4 regions of the Gracilibacillus saliphilus genome follow, and region 1 is predicted to be linked to each of the others. Evidence: riboswitches for the same ligand, from Rfam matches in the RefSeq annotation. Region 1 holds a riboswitch; each other region holds the start of a gene.
The links. Region 1 has a riboswitch for S-adenosylmethionine ahead of GHT08_RS01525 (PLP-dependent aspartate aminotransferase family protein). Riboswitches for the same ligand answer to the same signal wherever they lie in the genome.

Region 1 (5,610 bases):
GTAATTTTACACCAGCACAAGAAAAAGCATTTGATGAACGTGCTAAATACAACATGAAACGATTCAATCTATCTGTAAATGATGTGAATGGTCATAATGAATTTAGTGGAACAAATACCGCGTGCCCTGGTATTGATATGAAGAAAGTAAGGGCAAGACTAAAAGGATATAAAGTCGAAACACCAAAATCAAAAGTTAAATCAGAAACAACAACAAAAGGTACTATTGCATATATCCAAAAGACGTTAAATGACCGTTATGGATTGAAAATAGCAGTAGATAATATCTTTGGTCCTAATACCAAAAAAGCACTTGTAAAAGGATATCAAAGAGAATTAAACAAACAATTCAAACGAGGTCTTGCAGTAGATGGAATATGGGGTCCTAAAACAAAAAGCGCATCTGTTAATATCGAAAGAGGTGCAGAAGGTAATTTAACGTGGATCTTACAATCTATTCTCACATGCAAGCGATATGACACGTTAGGTGTAGATGGTATCTTTGGCAAGAATACAGAAAGTGCAGTAAGAGCATTTCAACGTGATAACGGTCTTGGTGTAGATGGAATAGCAGGACCGAACACATTTGAACAATTATTTTCTTAAGTAAGTCGTAAATACAATATAATTTATGTAGTTAAAGGGGCAGCGTGGAAAACTGCCCCTAAAAAGAAAAAACCACCCCATCACATCTACTGATATCCAAAGTGGAACTAAGGACTTCAATGTAATCAAGTGGTTTCCTCTAGCCGAAGACGGCCGTTTTATGTACTCTCCCGTCTTTGTTGCAAAATCGAATCCTCGAGACATTCTCATTTGCACACGTGATAACGCTGACGGGGAACGTTCCTTTCACGTACCTATATTATACCACACAAAAGAAAAAAACGCCACATAAAATGGCGGTGTCTAACCTTATACTTGTGTTTTTATTATAGCATAAAATAGTATTTTTAAAAGCTATGTTAGAAAAATGTTAGAATTCTTTGTTTTCCAAGTGAAAATACCAAGAAGAAAAAACGCTCAAAATCATTGGTATGACTAGTTTTATAGAGAACGCGCCCGGAGGGATTCGAACCCCCGACACATGGTACCGGAAACCATTGCTCTATCCCCTGAGCTACGGGCGCATAAAGTGAGACTACTATCAGTACAAGATTCACCCCATGATAAAAGGCGACAAGAATAATTATAGCGAATCACTCGTATAATTTCAATAGATATATCAAACTTTGATTATTTGATTCTGGAGGTTTAAATCGTTACAGTTAAGGGTAGGATGAAGTTAGAAAATCAAATCGTTTGACCTTTTTTGACCATTCCGTTAAGATAAAAATAGTTAGATTTCATGAATGAAAAAAGCAAGTGTTAAAAGGAGGAATTTTTCATGAACTTAATCCCTACAGTTATTGAACAAACAAACCGAGGCGAACGTGCATATGACATTTATTCACGCCTTTTAAAAGACCGAATTATTATGTTAGGTAGTGGCATTGATGATAATGTGGCAAACAGTGTTGTAGCTCAAATGCTATTTTTAACAGCTGAAGATCCAGATAAAGATATTTCCTTATACATCAACTCACCTGGTGGTTCGATTACAGCTGGTATGGCTATTTATGATACGATGCAGTTCATCCAACCGCATGTATCAACAATCTGTATTGGTATGGCAGCATCAATGGGTGCATTCCTTTTAGCTGCTGGTGAGCCTGGTAAACGATATGCATTACCAAATAGTGAAGTAATGATTCACCAACCACTAGGCGGTACACAAGGTCAAGCGTCTGACATTCAGATCCATGCAAACCGTATTATCGAAATGCGTAAAAAGCTAAACCAAATTCTAGCAGACCGTACTGGTCAACCTATTGAAGTAGTTGAAAAAGACACAGATCGTGACAACTTTATGTCAGCTGAAAAAGCTAAAGACTATGGTTTAATCGATAAAGTAATGGAAAAGAAGCCATCTGACTTAAACTAAAGAACCAAAAGCGACGGTAGTAACTCACCGTCGCTTTTTTTTTGCAGAAGGAGAAGTTGCCAGTAAGATCGAAAGGTTGCCAGTAAATACCCCGAAGTTGCCAGTAAAATCGAAAAGTTGCCAGTAAATGCCCCAAAGTTGCCAGTAAAATCAAAAAGTTGATAGTAAACGACCCAAAGTTGCCAGTAATAATGAAGAAGTTGTTAGTAAACAACAGTCACAGTCACATTTTTATTTGATATAATTTTCAGAAAACATATTGACATCATTTTGGCGCCATGCTAAAGTATTAAATAACGAAAGTGAAAAGCGAGTAAACAACTCGGAATTCTATACTTCTTATCGAGAGAGGTGGAGGGATCGGCCCTGTGAAGCCTCGGCAACCATTAAGTGAATCGTCCTTAATACAGGTGCCAATTCCACTAAGCGTATATGCTTAGAGAGATAAGAGAGCGAATATATTTATTCAGTCTCTCTATCTTTAGTATAGGGAGATTTTTTTACGTTAAAAAAGTATAAAATTTTAGCCGAGTGGTAGTTCGACGCAGTGAGAATTTTGAATGTACAAAGTTATAAGTAAAACTAAGGCTTTCGCCACTACTTGGTGATAAGCCAAGTTTTTCTTTAATGCTCAACTAAATAACATCACTCTTATCCAGAGAGGCGGAGGGACTGGCCCGATGACGCCCAGCAACCATTAAGTAACGGCTTAAAAGGTGCTAATTCCTGCAGGATATTTATCCTGAAAGATAAGGGGAAGACTACTGTTCTGTCAGTTAAAGCCTTCTTCTTATCGAAGAAGGCTTTTTTAATTTTCTGAATTTTAACTTGGGGAGGAAATAAATAATGACTAATTTTAAACGATCAACTTACGATCCGGAAACAATTCATCTGCATGGAGGGCAAGCACCTGATCCAACAACAGGGTCACGGGCAGTGCCGATCTATCAATCTACTTCTTACGTGTTCCACGACACAGAACATGCAGAAAGATTATTTGCACTTGATGAGCCGGGGAATATCTATTCGAGAATTGGTAATCCAACGGTAGATGTTTTTGAAAAAAGAATGGCACTACTAGAAGATGGGGTTGCGGCTGTTGCAACTGCTTCAGGGATGTCAGCTATTACTTTATCGATATTAAACTTAGCAAGTGCAGGAGATGAAATCGTCGCAGGGGTTAACCTTTACGGCGGAACGTACAATTTGTTCAATGTAACACTTCCGCGCTATGGCATCAACGTTAAATTCGTTGACCCAACAGATCCTGAAAACTTCAAAGAAGCTATTACGGATAAAACAAAAGCTGTGTACGGTGAAATCATCGGTAATCCAGGCTTACAAGTATTAGATGTTGAAAGAGTATCGGAGATCGCACATGATGCTGGTGTACCGTTAATTATCGATAATACTTTCGCAACACCATTTGGCTGTAAACCTATCACGTTAGGAGCAGACATTGTCGTACACTCTGCAACAAAATGGATTGGTGGCCATGGAACTTCAATCGGCGGCATTATTGTTGATGGTGGACGTTTTAACTGGAATTCTGAAAAATATCCAGCATTTACGGAGCCGGATCCAAGCTATAATGGTATCCGTTATGCAGTAGATTTCGGAACACTAGCATTTATAACAAAAGTACGTGTGCAATTACTTAGAGACTTTGGTGCCGCACTAAGTCCATTTAATGCTTTCCAATTGCTACAAGGACTAGAGACATTGCATATTCGTGTGGAAAGACATAACCAAAACGCACAAGAGCTTGCAGAATACTTAGAGAATAATGAAGCAGTGGAATGGGTTAGATATCCAGGACTTGAAAGTCACCCGTCTCATGAGTTAGCAAAAAGAATTTTAAATAATGGATTTGGTTCGATTATTGTATTTGGTATCAAAGGCGGGCGCGATGCAGGACGTGATTTAATCAACAATGTTGCACTGTGGTCACATGTTGCAAACGTGGGTGATGCTAAATCACTGATTATTCATCCGGCTTCTACCACACACCAACAACTAACAACAGAAGAACTTGAAAAAACGGGTGTTTCGGAAGAGTTAGTTCGTTTATCTGTAGGAATTGAATCCGTGCGAGATATCAAAAATGATTTAGATCAAGCATTAGTAAAGGCAACAGGAATTGGTGAAGAGAAAGAAAAACAAATTGTTGTTAACGATGAAGGTATTATTAAATGGGCATTAAATTCTCCATACGAACGATACATTGAAAATGGTGAAGAAGTAACGCGCCAAAAAACATTAGCTATTGTAGGTCTCAGTGGAAAAGAAGCAAGACCAAGTTACCGTCTGGCAAGAAAAATGCAAAGACTAGGTTACAAAATCATTCCGGTCAACCCGAGAGAAACAGAAATTCTTGGTGAGAAAGCTTATCCAGACTTAAAAAGTGTACCGGTTGAAATCGACATTGTACAAGTATTCCGTAGTCCAGAAGCAGCAGTAGAGATTGCTAAAGAAGCAATAGAAGTAAATCCCAAAGTATTCTGGCTTCAAGAAGGGGTTGTCTCTCCAAAGGCAGAAGAAGTAGCGCTCGAAGGTGGCTTGCAAGTTGTTCATAACCGTTGCACATATAAAGAGGCACAACGTTTAAGAGGAACGATTTCAACATATGCATGTGAAATTTAAGAAAAAATATCTGGGGGATATCTATCATGAAAAGAGTACCATTAATTGATTTAAGAAGTTTTCTTGCAATTGCAGCATTTGGAATTATTATTATTTTGGCAGTTGGCTGTTCATCAGACAGCCAAGCGGACGAAGGAAAACCAACTGAAATTCGTTTAGACTATGCTTATTATTCACCTACAAGTCTTGTATTAAAAGAATTTGGCTGGGCAGAAGATGCATTCGGCGAAGAAGATATTGATGTAAAGTGGGAACTAAGTCAAGGGAGTAACAAGGCAATCGAATTTTTAAACAGTGACAGTGTTGACTTTGGATCAACAGCAGGTGCAGCAGCACTTATCGCCAAATCAAATGACGTACCATTGGAAAATGTGTATATCTATTCCCAGCCTGAGTGGACAGCATTAGTTACTAATGAAGATTTAGGTATTGAAAAAATTGAAGATTTACAAGGGAAAAAGGTAGCAGCAACGCTTGGAACAGATCCATATATTTTCTTAGTTAGAGCACTTGACTCGGTGGGTATGTCTATCGATGATATTGAACTTGTGAATTTACAGCATGCTGATGGTGGAAATGCATTATCTAACGGAGATGTTGATGCTTGGGCAGGCCTTGACCCGCATATGGCAAAACATGAATTAGAATCAGGAGCAGAACTTTTTTATAGAGATATTAATCTAAATACGTACGGTTTCTTAAATGTTCGTGAAGAGTTTGCAGAGAACTATCCAGAATATGTTGAAGAAGTAATTGAACTATATGAAAGAGCACGTGAGTGGGTATTAGAAAATCCAGAAGAAGCAGCAGAATTATTGGCGGAAGAAGCTGATATTAGTATAGATGTTGCGAAAATTCAGTTAGTAGAAAGAACTGATTTGTCTAATCCCATACCTGGAGATGAACATATTGAATCTATCCAAGCAGCTGGTAATGTGTTGAAAAATGCTGGAGACTTGGAAGAAGACGATGATGTCGAAGCAT
Region 2 (5,610 bases), on a different contig from region 1:
ATGTATTTATATTTATCTTGGGGAGATAAATAACGATGTTCAGGGAGAAAGTTATTCTCCTCGGCGTAAGCGATCTGCTTCTTGGAACGGACATTTATCTTCAACGATAATTTGTCCGTTTGCTTCCGCCTTAGTTTTCGTTTCCTTATCTGTTTGCTCTTTGGCAAACCAGACAATTTTTGCTTGATCAGTATATGCAGTTGCTGCTTCCTTACTATCGGTGACAAATAAAATATCGATTTCACCCTCTGCAGTATTTGCAGAAACAATTTGATAACCTAATTTATTCAATTTAGTTAGTGCCTCTGAATCTTCGCTATCACCTGCTACCGCAATTGTTTTCGGACGGATATCGCCATTCTCTCGAGCTAATGGAGATGAAAGAGCCCATGCAATGGCTTTCTCTGTATTTGGCTCGATCGTCGGTTCACTATTTGTTGCTTTTGCAATTGCCTGATCCAGGTCTGCAATGATATCATCTGCCGTTTCAATTCCGACAGATAAACGAATTAATTCTTCTTTAACACCGGAAGACTCTAATTCTTCATCATTTAACTGCTGGTGTGTAGTAGATGCAGGATGAATTATTAATGATTTAGCGTCACCAACATTGGCCACATGAGACCATAGATTAATATTATCTATCACTTGACGACCTGCTTCTCTACCACCCTTTATACCAAAGACGATAATAGAGCCGAAATGGTTACACAAATATTTTTTTGCTAATTGGTGAGACGGATGATTTTCAAGACCAGGATAAGATACCCATTCAACTTGCGGATGGTTTTCTAAGTAATTTGCAACAGCCTTCGTGTTCTCACTATGACGCTCAATACGTAAATGTAACGTCTCTAGTCCTTGTAAGAAATAAAATGCATTTTGTGGACTTAAAGATGGACCGATATCTCGTAATAATTGTACCCGCAATTTAATGGCAAATGCAGGTGGTCCAATATCAATTCCAAAACGTATACCGTGATATGTTTCATCAGGTTCAGTGAAGCCAGGGAATCGTTCATTATTCCAATTGAATCTGCCGCTATCTACGACAATACCACCGATCGATGTTCCATGGCCGCCAATCCATTTAGTTGCGGAGTGTACTACGATATCAGCCCCCCAACTAATGGGCTTACATACATATGGCGTTGCGAAAGTATTATCAATAATTAATGGTACACCTTGTTCATGCGCGATTTCAGCAACAGATTCAATATCAAATATATTCAAACTAGGGTTTGTAATTACTTCACCAAAAATTGCTTTTGTTTTAGGTGTAATCGCATTTCGGAAATTTTCTGGATCTGTTCCGTCTACAAATTTCACGTCAATACCGTATTTAGGCAATGTTTTGTTAAACAAATTAAAAGTACCACCGTATAAATTACTATCTGCAATAATTTCATCCCCTGCATTTGCAAGGTTTAAAATAGCTAACGTAATAGCAGATGCACCAGATGCTGTACCGACTGCTGCTACGCCATCTTCTAACAGGGCAATACGTTGTTCGAACGCATCAACTGTTGGATTCATAATCCGAGAATAAATATTGCCCATTTCTGCTAAAGCAAATAAATTCTGTGCATGTTCCGTATCGTTAAATACGTAAGACGTAGTTTGATAGATTGGAACAGCACGAGCATTTGTTGCAGGGTCTACTTGTTGTCCTCCGTGTAATAGATTGGTTTCACTACCTGGAAATTGGAACGAATTTGTCATTATGTACCCTCCTTATAAAATAAAAAACCTCTTCTTAACAAAAGGTAAGAAGAGGTTGAAAATACTAGTTGTCCTCCTCTTATCTTTCAGGTTAAACCTGTAGGATTTAGCACCTTTTCAATTTGATGTTCAAACTGACGGTTGCCGGGCTTCATAGGGCCTATTCCCTCTGCCGCTCTAGATAAGAGTTATTACTTATACAATTCGATTGTACTTATTATAAGTTATATATTGGAAACCGTCAATAAAAAATCAGAATATTAATAAAAATTAACGACAGGATCATTTGTCACTTTGATGCATAAAATAAAGTGGGAATTTTATTAGAAAGGAGTGAGCAAAATGGCACAAAAAGGTGGAATACCAGAGTGGGGAGAAGACTTCATTAAGAAATTAGATGCGTTTCTTTACGAAAAACCGACACGCAATGTGATGGAAACAATCGATAGTTTTTTTGAACAAGCAAAAGTACCGAAACAAATTCCTGTGGATGTTGCTGAAACAGAGCAAGAGTGGATCGTTAGTGTCGATTTGCCGGGGCTTCAAAAAGATCAAATACAACTGCGTATAGTAGGTAATCAAATTACAGTAATGATAGATCATCATGAGGAAACCGAACAGTATGATGAATCATATCATTATTATCATAAGGAAAGAAGACAGCATCGTAACGAACGCACTATTACATTGCCGTATGCAGTTGATAAAAGGACAGCCAAAGCAAGTTTCCAAAATGGAGTGTTAGAAATTAGAGGTCCTAAAACGAAAAAAGACAATGATTCGATTACGATCGACTAAGCTGATAGCGATTGCTATTAGCTTGGTCATAATTGTGCTATATTTATAGTGTGTAAGGTGTCAAGGGAAGGGAGGGCTTCATGTGGAGATTACACAACTGGTCGTTAGTTTTATCTTAATTTTTAATATTCTTTTATCTTTAACCATTATCTTTTTAGAGCGCAAAAATGCTACTGCTACATGGGCATGGATTATGGTCTTGACGTTCATCCCAATTTTTGGTTTTATTTTATATCTTATTTTTGGTCGGAAATTAAGTAATAAAACGATTTTTACATGGGATACAAAAAGCAAGCTAGGTGTCAAAACTGCTGTACAGCATCAATTGCGAGACATTGAAAATGGAGATTTCTTTATTAATGATCCTAGGATGTATCAATATAAAGATTTATTTTACTTGCATTTACGTAATAATGATGCCATCTTTTCACAGGATAACGAAGTTAACATATTTACCGATGGCAATCGAAAGTTTAATTCTTTATTGGAAGATATCGAAAATGCGACCGATCATATTCATTTACTGTATTACATAGTTAGATCTGATCATCTCGGTTCACGCTTAGCAGATGCGTTGATAAAAAAAGCAAAAGAAGGAGTCGAAGTCCGTTTTTTATATGACGATTTAGGTTCCCGGATGTTAAGCAGAAAGTTAATTCGAAAAATGCGGCATGCGGGGGCAGAGGTTGAAGGATTTTTCCCACCATTGATTCCGAAAGTTAATTTAAAGATCAATCACCGTAACCACCGTAAACTGGTTATTATTGATGGCAAAGTCGGCTATATAGGTGGTTTTAATATTGGTGATGAATATCTAGGGAAAGATAAGCGATTTGGATATTGGCGCGATACGCATTTGCGCATTACCGGTAGCGCGGTGAAGCATTTGCAAACACGGTTTATTCTGGACTGGAATCAGGCATCCCGTCATGATATTGAATATAATGAACGTTATTATATACCTGTCCCTGCTGGTAATGTCGGCATGCAAATTGTTTCAAGTGGTCCGGACTCCGAATGGGAACAGATAAAACATGGTTATATAAAAATGATTATGTCAGCAAAAGATTATATTTTTATACAAACGCCTTATTTTATCCCAGATGAAAGCCTGTTGGATGCTTTGAAGATTGCCTGTCTGTCAGGTGTGGACGTTCGGATAATGATCCCGAACAAACCGGATCACCCCTTTGTTTACTGGGCAACCTATTCCTATATCGGGGAAATGTTAAAAGCCGGAGCAACCGTTTATATTTATCAAAAAGGTTTCCTGCATGCTAAAATGATAGTAGTCGATAGCAAAATAGCATCGATTGGAACGGCAAATATTGATGTGCGAAGTTTTCGTCTTAACTTCGAAGTAAATGCTTTTTTATATAATGAAACGATGGCAGAAATGCTAGTTGATGAATTTGAAAAAGATATGGAGCACGTAACCAATCTTACATATTCTCTCTATCAACAACGTTCCTTATGGATTCGTTTTAAAGAGTCTATTTCAAGATTGATTTCACCGATTTTGTAGAAATTCGGACAAAGAAACAGAATCAATTTGCTGTACAAAAAAACATAAACTGCGCAGTCACGAGGACAAGGAATTGCTCACTACCATCATTCTTGACTTAGAGAGTGCATGCAAACCGCTCCGGCAGAATACTGCGCTTTCCGTGGGCTCGGCTTCAGCTAACTTGGTGAAGAAAGGCACTTCACCAAGTGGATCTTCAGCTCTCGCTGTCCCACAGGAGTCTCCGTATTCTGCCTACGCTATTTTTGTTCTCTAATTATAGAAAGAAATGAACTCATGGAACTAAAATTTTCTGTTTTATTACAGTACTAATTGGGTGTGAATGCCTCTTTAGCATAGTCGTACCCTACGCTACATATGGTGGAGAAATCGACTAGCTGATTTCGGATAAGCGTTGTGGAGCATATCTTAACGAAGGCCGCCCACTTTCACTCCTGTGGGAATGGTTTGCCCTTCAGCTAACTTTTTCGAGCGGTTTTTGCTCGAAAAAGTTAGCTGAAGGGCAAACCCCACGGAAAGGGAAGTGGGCAGCCGGAGTGGTAGGTATCATCACGATATATTTCAAAATTATCTCTTAGGTGACCGCACATCTAATTACCACATTACTTCGCAGTTTATATCGACTAGGAATCAGGTGAACGTAAAGGAACGTGGAGGTTTTGCTTAGTTTTTCTTAACTAGAAAGGATAGATACAATGCGCACGATTAAAGTAGAGGATCTAGTCAAAACGTATGGTGAGAAAGTATTGTTTGACGAGATATCGTTTTCGATTACAGACAGCGATCGTATCGGTTTGATTGGAGTTAATGGTACAGGGAAATCCACCTTGCTAAAAGTATTAGCAGGTATCGATCAGGCAGAATCTGGCGTGATCGATCATCCAAACGATTACCGAATAGAATACCTAGATCAAGATCCACAATTAACGGACGGGGACACGGTGCTAAATCAAATATATTACGGTGATGCTGAAATGATGGTCACTTTACGACAATACGAATCAGCCGTATTAGCTTTGGAGAGAGATCCTGAAAATGTAACCATGCAAAATCAACTTTTAAAAATGCAGGAAAAAATGGATCAAATCGAGGCATGGGACGCCATGACCGTTGCTAAAACAATCCTAACCAAATTAGGAGTTCCGGCGTTTGACCAAAAAACCGAAAATCTTTCTGGCGGTCAACGTAAACGTGTAGCAATAGCCAAAGCTTTAATTCAACCAGCAGATTTACTAATACTTGATGAGCCAACCAACCATCTCGACAACGATACAATCGAATGGCTTGAGGAATATTTACCAACTTATCAGGGAGCTATTTTGCTTGTTACACACGATCGTTATTTTCTTAACCGAATTACCAACCGTATTTTTGAGTTGGATAAGGGTAACTTATATACATATGAAGGCAATTATCAAACTTTCTTAGAACAAAAAGCTATACGAGAAGAACAAGAAATACAAGCAGAACAAAAGCATAAAAATATTCTGAAAAAAGAAATTGCCTGGCTCAAAGCAGGTGTGAAGGCCAGAACAACGAAACAAAAAGCAAGGATTGATCGTGTA
Region 3 (5,610 bases), on a different contig from region 1:
CTTGCGATAAATGGTATTCCATACTTGTGAGCAGCGCATATACTTGCTTTTTCACCATTTGTATCAGCGAGAGCTTGCATTCCAACCGGAGCCAACATAATAGGTGACTGAATTGTCTCACCGTCAATCTTTTTAGCCAATGAAACAGTTGAAACATCTGCTCCAAATCGTGGTACTAATTGCCACTTTCTGAAAGATGTTTCATTTGCTCGCAACGTTTCTTCTCTGCCACCACCACTTTGAATATAATCAAAAATCTTTGGATCAAGTCGATCTTTGGCTTGTTGTTCTAATTCTTGAAAACGGATCGGAAAAGATACTGTCATAAACTCACCTTAATCTTTCTTCAATTTAGCTGATACACGGTTTCCGATCGTTTGTACACCTTGCACCAAAATAATTAAGATAATAACTGTGACATACATGATATCAGTTTGATAACGTAAATGACCATATCGATATGCTAAATCACCAAGACCACCAGCACCAACTAAGCCAGCCATAGCAGTTGCCCCTATAAGGCCGATTGTCGCAATTGTTAAGCCTAATATAATCGATGGGCGTGCTTCTCGAATAAGAACGTGCCAAATGATATGACGTGCCTTGATTCCCATTGCTTCATAAGCTTCAATTACACCTCGGTCAACTTCTAGTAAGCTCGACTCCATTAGACGAGCTATATAAGGTGCAGTAAACACTACTAATGGTACAATTACACCTTGCACACCAATCGTTGTACCAGCTACTAACTCCGTAAAAGGTAAAATAAAAAATAATAGAATAATAAATGGAATCGATCGTAGTATATTAATGATAACATTTAGGGTTTGATATAAAACTAGATTCTCTAATGCTTTACCAGGTCCAGTTAACGTTAACAAGACACCTAATGGTAAACCAATAATAATCGAAAGTGTTAAGGAGACACTCACCATGATCATCGTATCAATAAAGGCTTCCCAAATTTCAACTCCCCAATTATTGATAAAATCTGTAATGCTAGTTAACATGGTATGCCCCTCCTTTTGTGTAAGGCTCTACGATTACGCCATTTTTCTCTAAATAATCGATCGCTTTTTGCGCCTCATTTTCAGTTCCATCTAGGTGGACAATTAAACGTCCGAATGGGCGTTCTTTTAAATCTGTAATATTTCCTCCTAGTATAGACGGAAATACATCATATTTTTTTGTAACTGTAGCCAGAGCTGGATCGCCAGCAGCATCACCTATAAACGAAAGTGAAACTAATTTGCCATTATTTTTCAACTTCTTCAACAAATCACCTGGAATATCATCATTAAATAGAGAATGAATAAACCGTTTAGCTGTGTCTGTTTCTGGTTTCGAAAAGACATCAATTACAGACCCTTGCTCAATTACTTCGCCTTGCTCCATCACAGCTACTTCATGGCAAATTTTCTGCACCACATTCATTTCATGTGTGATTAACAAAATCGTAATGCCTAATTCTTTATTAATCTTGCTTAATAATTCTAAAATGGCTTCGGTCGTATCTGGATCAAGTGCACTTGTAGCTTCATCACATAATAATACTTTCGGTTCATGGGCTAATGCACGTGCAATCGCCACACGTTGCTTCTGTCCCCCAGATAGTTGCGCAGGATAAGCCTTTAACTTATCCTGCAAACCTACTATTTGAATATACTTTTCTACACGTTTATCAATCTCCGATTTTGGTACGCCCGTTAGCTTCAATGGCAATGCAATATTCTCATAAACTGTACCTGTTTTTAAAAGATTAAAGGATTGAAAAATCATCCCCATCTGTTGTCTTACTTCATTTAATTGAGTACCACTTAACTTGGTTAAATCTTGACCTTCAAATAAAACTTGGCCAGAAGTTGGCTTTTCTAACAAATTAGCCATTCTTACCAACGTACTTTTACCAGCTCCACTATATCCAATTACACCGAAAATAGATCCTTCCTTCACTTTTAGTGATACGTTATGAAGGGCCTTTACTTCTCTTTTTTTGTCTTGAAAAACTTTCGTTAGGTTGCTAAATTCAATCATGTTGTATCGGCCCCTTTCTTACCAAGAAGGAATAATTGACCCGGCGAAATTCTCTTCTATATATTGTTTAACATCTTCTGATCGATAAATATCAATCAACTGCTGAATCTGTTCATCTTCTACATTCTCTTCTCTTGTTGCTACAATGTTTACCCATGGTGAGTCTTTTGGTTCCATATGAAGAGAATCTTCTGCCGGAACGCGACCACTTTCTAGTGCATAGTTCGTATTAATCGCCGCAACTTGCACCTCACCTAACTGTCTAGGAATTTGAGATGCTTCAAGTAGTACAAATTCTAAATTTAATGGATTATCTTGCACATCTTTAACTGTTACAGTCATGTCTGCATCTTCTGGTAATGCAATTAAACCAGCATCTTCAAGTAACATTAATGAACGAGGCTCACCTGAAGAATGATTTGGTAACCCTACCTTATCACCTTCTTGTAATTCTTCCAAACTAGCATATTGTTCAGAGTAAATCCCCATTGGGAAATTTACTGTATCTGCTACTTTAACTAAATCTAAATCACCTTCATTACGAGCAGTGTTCATAAATGGTTCCGTTTGAAAAATATTCACATCCAATTCGCCTTCGTCTAAAGCTGTGTTAGGCATCACATAATCGTTAAATACATGCACTTCAATCTCTAATCCTTCATCTGCAGCCAGTTCTTTTACCTGATTTACAATATCTTCATGTGGTCCTGCCGTTACACCGACATCTAATGTGCCACCATCATCAGCATTTTCTCCTCCACAAGCTGCTAAAACAAGAATGATTGCTACACTAATAAATCCTACAAGCTTCTTCATGTTGTTATCCCCCTAATATAAAATTCCATAAAAAAATCCCTATCTTCCTTTGAGATAGAGAATCCTATTTTCATAGTTTTTCTCTTATCTCCCAAACAGTTCAACTGTTTGCTGGATTTAGCACCTTTCTATTGAAATATAGATGGTTGCCGGGTTTCATCGGGCCAGTCCCTCCGCCACTCGTGATAAGAATCATTCAATTTTCATTCTAAGAGTATAGCTAACTAAAGTATAGAAGTCAACCCATTTTCAGAAAATTCTATTTAGATTGACACTTATTCGTTCCAATGGCATACTTCTTACCATATCACAATCATCGAGGTGAAGACATGGACACATTACATATCAAAGGCGCACCTAATTACTATCAATGCCGAAATGGTATATTACATGATCTATTTGATTTGTTACAAGAGCACAAGTTTAACCAGCTACTTGTGATTCATGGTGATCAATCATGGACGAAAGTAAAAACATATTTTGCAGATCCTTCATTACCTTGCCAATTTATTGCTTATAACGGAGAGTGTTCACACCATGAAGTAGAGCGAATTGAAAAGTTAACTAAATCAGAAACAACAGCTGTGATCGGTATCGGTGGCGGAAAAATATTAGATATTGCCAAAGCATGTGGAGGCCGTTTAACCTTACCAACTATTTTAATACCTACGTTAGCATCGAATTGCGCACCATGGACACCACTATCAGTCTTCTATGATCAGAATGGCAACTTTCAAGAATACATTATCTTCAACAGTAGCACTTATATGTTACTAGTAGATCCTAACGTGATTTTGGACTCACCAAGAGCCTATCTCCGTGCTGGAATTGGGGATACAATCGCGAAATGGTATGAAGCAGATGTCTTAACACGCGAGTTACCCGAAAAGCCTGTTTCATTAGACATCGCTTTATATGCAGCTAAGCTTTGTCGTGATGTACTGATCGATGAGGGCGAAGAGGCACTAGCAGCAATTGATCAACAATCGTACAATCATTCCTTTTTACGTTCGATAGAAACGATCATAATGGCAGGTGGAATGGTTGGCGGATTTGGTGACCATTATGGTAGAGTGTCTGGGGCTCATTCGATTCATAACGGTCTAACACACCTTGCTGAAACACATGCTATCTTACATGGCGACAAAGTTGCTTACGGCGTTCTCGTTCAATTAGCAATCGAAAAAAGACTTGATGAAGTCGAAAAATTACTACCTTTCTATCATCGTCTACAACTACCAACCAGTCTACACGATATCGGTGTAGCAGAAATTACAGAGGAAAAAGTAGACTTACTAAGTAAAGGTGCTACGAAGCCGAAAGAATCGATCCATTTTATGAATGTTTCAGATCCTAATGTAGTACGAGAAGCTGTATTTCAATTGGAAGAATTCATTCGAAATAACGAAAGGAACCTAAACGGAGTGTGATGAAATGTTAGAGTTCGAACCATCCCATGCATTAAAAAGATTACCAGAACAATTCTTTGCAAAGTTAGTAAAAACAACACAAGCACTAATAAAAGAAGGGCATGATGTGATTAACCTTGGCCAAGGTAACCCTGATTTACCAACACCTGATTTTATTGTTGAGGCACTACAAGAGGCTAGTACAAATCCTAAGTTTCATAAATACTCCCCATTTCAAGGGTACCCTTTTTTAAAAGAAGCAGTAGCTGACTTTTACCAAAGAGAGTATCAAGTAGATATTGATCCGAATAAAGAGGTTGCGATCATGTTCGGCTCTAAAACCGGACTTGTGGAAATTAGCCAGTGTCTATTAAATCCAAAAGAAAAGGTATTAGTACCTGACCCTGGCTATCCGGATTATATGTCAGGTATTGCCCTAACTGATGCGATTCCGATCCATATGCCGTTAAAAGAAGAGAATCAATTCTTACCTGATTATCAACAGATTTCAGATGAAGACTTAGCAAATGCAAAGTTAATGTTCTTAAATTATCCGAACAATCCAACAGCTGCTACTGCAACGAAGAATTTCTTTGACGATACGATCGAGGTGGCTCAACAAAATCAGATTTGTGTCGTCCATGATTTTGCATATGGAGCAATTGGATTTGAAGGGGACAAACCACAAAGCTTCTTACAATCAGAAGGGGCAAAAGAGGTAGGCATCGAGATGTATACCTTATCGAAAACATTTAATATGGCCGGATGGCGGGTAGCCTTTGCTGTTGGAAATCCGTCAGTTATTGAAGCAATTGAATTGATACAGGACCACTATTATGTCAGTATTTTCGGTGCTATTCAATCCGCTGCGAAAACCGCACTAGACGAAGGCAAAAGTGCCATAGCGGAATTAAACAATACCTATCAGCAAAGAAGAGATGTCTTCTTACAACAAGCAGAGAAAATCGGTTGGCATGGAGGTACAGCAAACGGATCATTCTTTGTATGGATGCCAACTCCAAAAGGATATACATCAGAATCCTTTGCAAATCTTCTATTAGAAAAGGCGCACGTCGTCGTTGCCCCTGGAAATGGCTTTGGAGCTTCAGGTGAAGGATATGTCCGCATTGGGTTATTAGATGAACCTGACCGTTTACGTGAAGCGTGTGATCGGATTGGGAAGTTATCATTATTTTAAATCTATAAGGGCAATTCATCCTGAAAAAGCGAAACTTATCATAGCATTAGTTCACCCGGATCACTGTGCACTTGAGTCGATGACCACTCTTCCTTTGATATATGATTCCCTTTCTTGGATATATGCCTTTATCCAAGGAAGAGAATCACTTAT
Region 4 (5,610 bases), on a different contig from region 1:
ATCACCATATCTTTGTGCTAAATCATCTGTTGCAAGCCATTGCTTAGGAGTTGCCACACCACCTGGAATTGCAACACGAAGCATAAATTGATAAGCAGGCTCTAGTTTTTGTTTTCGTCGTTCATCTCTAATGTCGCGGTCATCCTGTTGGTAGCTTCCATGAAACTTCAACAGTTTGGTATCATCTTCCGAAATCGAAGCGGTAATCGGGTCTTGTAGCCCTTCTACAATCGTTCCTCTTAAAAAACGACTATCTTCTTTAAGCTTTTCCATCGGGTCTAGTTTACTAGGATCGTTTACCATTTTTGTTCCCCCTTAATACACATCACGTTGGTATCTCTTTTCCTGTTTTAATTTATTGATATACTCTTTTGCAGCTTCTTCGCTAAGTTTTCCTTGCTCGCTAATAATCGAGATTAAGGTTTCGTGTACATCCTTTGCCATTCGTTTTTCATCCCCGCACACATATAGATGTGCTCCTGTTTCGATCCATTCGAATAATTCTTTTGCTCTTTCTTGCATGCGCTGCTGTACATATATCTTTTGCTCACTATCTCTAGAGAAGGCAACATCGATTTTGGTTAGGTAACCCTGTTTTAACCAATTTTGCCAATCTACTTGATACAAGAAGTCCGTACGGAAATGCTGATCACCAAAGAAAAGCCATGTTTTTCCTTTCAGTTCAAGCTCTTCTCGTTCCTCGATATAGCCTCTAAATGGTGCTACACCAGTACCTGGTCCAATCATAATCACAGGAGTTTCTTCATCCATTGGAAATTTGAAATTTGGGTTTTTGTGAACATAGACATTGAGTTGATCACCTGGTTTAATTCTGTCAGCGATTTCCCCTGTACATACGCCGCATCGATCACGACCATGTGTATGATATCTTACAGTTGCCAAAGTTAAATGCACTTCATCAGGGTTTGCTTGATAACTACTAGCAATTGAGTATTGCCTTGCTGGTATTTTTCTTAAAAAATGCATAATCGATGTTGGATCCAGTTGTTTTGGTGGATAGTCAATAATTAAATCTAATAAATCACGACCATCGATATAAGCTTTTACCTTCTCAGGATCTGTTACTAATTCTTGAAGTTTTTCATGATGAAAATAAGTGCTAGCTTTCTCTAATAAGCCTTTCGTAAGTCTCGTAATCTCAAAAATGGAGGTTAGAGCTTCCTGAACGGAGCGAATTTCCCCTTGTTTATTAATGGGTATAGTTTGTTCAGCATTCCATTTAAGCTCTTCAATAATTGCTTGAACCAGAGCAGGGTCATTCTTTGGATAAATGGCTAAACAATCTCCCGGTTCATAGCTGAGGTTAGAGCCTTCCAACGAAATTTCAATGTGCCTTGTTTCTTTATTTGACCCCTTACCACTAAGAACGATGTTATCTAATACTTCAGCAGAATAAGGATTGCTCTTCGAATAAATCGGCTGTTCTGCAGGGGCTGGATGAGTATCGACGGTTTCTGTGTTGTTTCCGGCATCTTTTTTTAGAATGCCGATTACTTCTGATATCCATTCGTCAGCAAGTTCTTCGTAATCGACATCACAGTCAACACGTGGATGAATTCTAGTTGCGCCCAATTCTTCTAGCCGTTTATCAAAATCTTTACCAGTCTGACAGAAATGCTCATAGGACTCATCACCAAGTGACAAAACGGAGAAATTAACATTTTCAAGCTTAGGAGCTTTGCGGCTGTGTAAAAATTCATGGAATTGAATCGCGTTGTCAGGTGGATCTCCTTCGCCGTGAGTTGCTGTAATAATAAGTAAATCTTCTGCTTCTTTTAGTTTCTTCGGTTTAAAGTCATCCATGGCAGAAACTGTTACGTCTCTTTGGATATCCTTTAGCTGTTTGGATAATTGCTCTGCTAGTTCTTGACTGTTACCCGTTTCCGATCCGTATAAAATGGTGACGGTTCGGGTTTTAACCTGTGTAGGAGCTGGCTGTTCAACCGGTGTAACACTTTGTGATGATTGAGACTGAGAAGCGGCCAAATATCCAGCTAGCCAATTTTTTTGTGCGTCTGTCAGTGTTGGCAAAATTTGATTCAATATTTCCGTCTGTTTTTCATCAAACGGACTGTTTACTACTTGTAATGTCAACATTTTCACCTCTTTTAATTAATCCGATAGATTTACTTGAGTTTGGCTATAAAAAATAATCACTTCGTTGATTGTGGAGTAGCATGTAGTCCACATTCAGTTTTTTGAAAGTTGGCCCATCGTCCTGATCGTTCACCATCCGCATCTGTAACTTGTGTAGTACATGGTATACAACCGATGCTAGGGTAATTTTGGTCATGCAGCTTGTTATAAGGTAATTGATGTTGCTCAATATATTCCCACACATCATCCCAGGACCAATGAATTAATGGACAAATTTTAATGGACTGAAAACGGTCATCCTTGTTAATAAAGTTGGTATTGGCTCTTGTTGGAGATTGTGACCTTCTTAATCCTGAAATCCAGGCAGTTGCTCCACTAAGTGCGTCTTCCAATGGTTTAACTTTTCTAATGTAACAACATTGATCAGGGTTCCTGCTCCACAACGCTGATCCATATTGTTCTCGTTGTTCATCAACAGTGAGGGAAGGCTTCTGCATAACGATATCTAATGACGGATAACGTTCTTTAACCTCATCAATCAGGTCATATGTTTCTTGGAAATGCAAGCCAGTATCTAAAAATACTAATCTAGCATCTGGTTGGACAGTTGCAATCATGTCAATTAATACCATACTTTCTGCTCCAAAACTACAGGCATAGACTAAAGAGTTGCCATACGATTGATAAGCCCATTCAAGGATCTTTAGAGCTCCTTTGGTAGGATCTTGTTGGTCGGGAGTCTCATTGTTCAACGGGCTGTCATAAAAATTTTCATAAGTCAGCATGTGTTGCTTCCTCCTCATTAAAAAACCTTCTTATCATTTGATAAGAAGGTAAGCAATGTGTAATCATTCCTTCTTATCTTTCGGGTTCAGTTTATGCTGTCCCGCAGGATTTGGCACAGTGTTATCTTTTTAACCTGTTGCCGAGGTTTCTTAGGGCCTGCCCCTCCACCTCTCTGGATAAGAATTCCATTTATTGTCCGTTTAATAACATAGTATACATTATTAATGTAAAAGTCAATGAATTTATTGTAAAAATTGTAAAAAATAATACCAAGTAACTAGGAATTACTTGGTATAGGTACTTTTACTGATTTAATATATCCTCGACCTTAGCAATGGTCTCTTGGGAGAGTTTAACACCAGAAGCTTTAGCGTTTTCTTCAATTTGTTCTGGTTTACTTGCACCGATAAGCGCACTAGATACGTTGTCTTGACGCAAGATCCAGGCAATCGCTAATTGTGCTAATGACAAGTTTTCGTTTGCTGCGATTACTTTTAATGCTTCCATTCGTTCTAAATTCTTCTCGGTTAATACACGAGATAAATCTAAGTTTTTTTGAGCGGCGCGACTATCTTCAGGAATTGCTTCTCCTCTTTTATATTTCCCTGTTAATACACCTTGGGCAAGAGGTGAGAAGACAACCTGGCCGATGCCGTGTTTATCGCTTACAGGGATGACTTCTTTCTCGATATAGCGATGAAGCATACTATAATTTGGCTGATTGACAACAATGCGATCTAGCAATTTTTGGTCTGCAAGATGAACAGCTTCTGTCATTTGTTCAGCAGTCCATTCACTGACGCCGATGTATAATACTTTTCCTTGGCGAACAAGATCATCCAATGCGCGTAACGTTTCTTCTAATGGTGTATCTGCGTGGTAGCGGTGACAATAATAAACATCGACATAATCAAGTCCTAACCGCTGCAAGCTGGCATCACATTGCTCCATAATATGCTTGCGGGAAAGACCTTGATCATTGGGGCCATCGCCCATTTTGCCAAATACTTTTGTGGCAAGGACATAGGAACTGCGTGGATATTTTCTTAAAGCTTTTCCTACAATTTTCTCTGCTTCCCCACGCATGTAGACATTGGCTGTATCAAAAAAGTTAATCCCGAGGTCGTAGGCTTTATCAATAGAAGCCTCAGCATTCTTTTCCTCGACATACCCACCATATGTAAGCCAGCTGCCTAAACTAATTTCGCTTACTTTCAGACCGGTTTTTCCTAACTGACGATATTGCATGAACTATAACCTCCTGTTATTAAGCGTTTACAATATTATAAAGGAATGAGAGAAGAGAAGCGAATAATCTGTTTGCGATGAAATTAGCTGTGTCACCCTGATAAGTTTTGCTAATGATCAGAGGCGGTTAAAACCTTCGGTGGTCATACTGTACAGTTATTTCATCATTTCTACCAAAGTAATTACATATCTACTTAGCATTAAGATTTTCGCAAAATTTTCTCCATTGCTTTTCCTTTTGCTAATTCATCGATCAGCTTATCCAAATAGCGAATTTCCTGCATCGTTGGTTCTTCGATATCTTCTACTCGGACACCACAGACCACACCTTTTATCATAGCCCGCGAAGGGTTCAATTGGGGAGCTTCCGCGAAAAAGGTCTCAAAGTCTGTCTGTTTTTCCAGTAGTTCTTCTAACTCTTCCTGGCTATATCCTGTCAACCAACGGATGATTTCATCGACTTCTGCTTTCGTACGTCCTTTTTTCTCTGCCTTCTTAACATAATGGGGATAGACACTTGCGAAGCTCATTGTATAGATTTTATGTTTGGTCATGATACACACCCTCTGTTTTATAATTTTCTTTATTTTATCACGAAGAGTAATCGGACAAAACCTAACACAGTGGTTAGTATTTCCGATAACTAAGTTACTAATGTTCCGATGTATTAAATGCTTGGATCGCGTGAAATCAACTTAAGTTGTTTCTCGAAAATGTCTCCAAAGTCTGTTCTATTGTTTTCGTTATAAGGGGAATTAAACCAGTCAAAAGTGAATTTAGTTGCTTTTTCTCACCCGCCCGAGAAAAACAGCAATCATCGAAGTAGGAATAGTCACCTTGCTGAGCAATGGCATTCGCGTCTTCAGTACGGTGGCTGTAGCTAAAATTATCGATAAAAAATAAAATCCATTATAAAATTCCAAGTTTCTGTCATGAGGGTTGCTCCTTTATAGCGAGTCTTGCTTTTAAGTGTTGAATCAATTGTATCCACATATAAGCAGATGCTCTTGGATTGGTGAAAGTGATGCGGAAAAGTGTGTCGTTGACAAAGAAATCTAGTTTATGGTGGAAAAGAATGTTTATCCCTTCCATATCTTCAAAAGAGAGGGACTTTGAACTGCCATCAGCCGAGTAGATATGGATTTGTTCGTGATCTAATCGGATCGTTCCCTTCATTACTTTTTTGAGAGGTTTTTGTTCAATAGATTGATAGAATTCGACCCGCTCCTGGATTTCAGAAAGAGTATCTGTTGTCAGAGATAATTGGTCAAGGTGCTGTTGTTGCCACTGTTTCCACTCAAAAGGTGTAGCAAAATAAAGGGCACCATCAGAATGAAAATATCCTTGTTCCGTCAGATGAACTTGGTAGTTGCAGTTATCACACTTAAATGTGTCATGATCAGAACGCATATTGCCGATTGTGTGGCATGACGGACAAGTAAAAAGTAACCTTTCTAA

Region 2: linked by a shared signal. The riboswitch ahead of GHT08_RS05395 (PLP-dependent aspartate aminotransferase family protein) and the one ahead of GHT08_RS01525 (PLP-dependent aspartate aminotransferase family protein) in region 1 are both predicted to bind S-adenosylmethionine.
Region 3: linked by a shared signal. The riboswitch ahead of GHT08_RS10735 (MetQ/NlpA family ABC transporter substrate-binding protein) and the one ahead of GHT08_RS01525 (PLP-dependent aspartate aminotransferase family protein) in region 1 are both predicted to bind S-adenosylmethionine.
Region 4: linked by a shared signal. The riboswitch ahead of GHT08_RS04500 (phosphoadenylyl-sulfate reductase) and the one ahead of GHT08_RS01525 (PLP-dependent aspartate aminotransferase family protein) in region 1 are both predicted to bind S-adenosylmethionine.

What each region holds. Positions count from the first base shown of each region.
Region 1 covers NZ_WJEB01000001.1:321,242-326,851, forward strand. Annotated here, with positions in the region: gene GHT08_RS01510 (peptidoglycan recognition protein family protein) at 1-605, shown strand, start outside; tRNA gene GHT08_RS01515 (tRNA-Arg) at 1,057-1,129, opposite strand; gene clpP (ATP-dependent Clp endopeptidase proteolytic subunit ClpP) at 1,387-1,983, shown strand; SAM riboswitch class I at 2,320-2,434, shown strand; SAM riboswitch class I at 2,632-2,739, shown strand; gene GHT08_RS01525 (PLP-dependent aspartate aminotransferase family protein) at 2,830-4,626, shown strand; gene GHT08_RS01530 (aliphatic sulfonate ABC transporter substrate-binding protein) at 4,653-5,610, shown strand, end outside.
Region 2 covers NZ_WJEB01000002.1:259,072-264,681, forward strand. Annotated here, with positions in the region: gene GHT08_RS05395 (PLP-dependent aspartate aminotransferase family protein) at 52-1,722, opposite strand; SAM riboswitch class I at 1,799-1,910, opposite strand; gene GHT08_RS05400 (Hsp20/alpha crystallin family protein) at 2,065-2,520, shown strand; gene cls (cardiolipin synthase) at 2,603-4,045, shown strand; gene GHT08_RS05410 (ABC-F family ATP-binding cassette domain-containing protein) at 4,741-5,610, shown strand, end outside.
Region 3 covers NZ_WJEB01000011.1:56,753-62,362, forward strand. Annotated here, with positions in the region: gene GHT08_RS10720 (alpha-hydroxy acid oxidase) at 1-326, opposite strand, end outside; gene GHT08_RS10725 (methionine ABC transporter permease) at 336-1,010, opposite strand; gene GHT08_RS10730 (methionine ABC transporter ATP-binding protein) at 1,000-2,034, opposite strand; gene GHT08_RS10735 (MetQ/NlpA family ABC transporter substrate-binding protein) at 2,053-2,850, opposite strand; SAM riboswitch class I at 2,932-3,042, opposite strand; gene GHT08_RS10740 (iron-containing alcohol dehydrogenase family protein) at 3,180-4,280, shown strand; gene GHT08_RS10745 (pyridoxal phosphate-dependent aminotransferase) at 4,285-5,457, shown strand.
Region 4 covers NZ_WJEB01000002.1:48,303-53,912, forward strand. Annotated here, with positions in the region: gene cysI (assimilatory sulfite reductase (NADPH) hemoprotein subunit) at 1-303, opposite strand, end outside; gene GHT08_RS04495 (assimilatory sulfite reductase (NADPH) flavoprotein subunit) at 316-2,115, opposite strand; gene GHT08_RS04500 (phosphoadenylyl-sulfate reductase) at 2,175-2,903, opposite strand; SAM riboswitch class I at 2,974-3,087, opposite strand; gene GHT08_RS04505 (aldo/keto reductase family protein) at 3,208-4,152, opposite strand; gene GHT08_RS04510 (DUF2200 domain-containing protein) at 4,353-4,706, opposite strand; partial or broken gene GHT08_RS04515 (YvbH-like oligomerization domain-containing protein) at 4,820-4,930, opposite strand; gene GHT08_RS04520 (lysophospholipid acyltransferase family protein) at 5,083-5,610, opposite strand, start outside.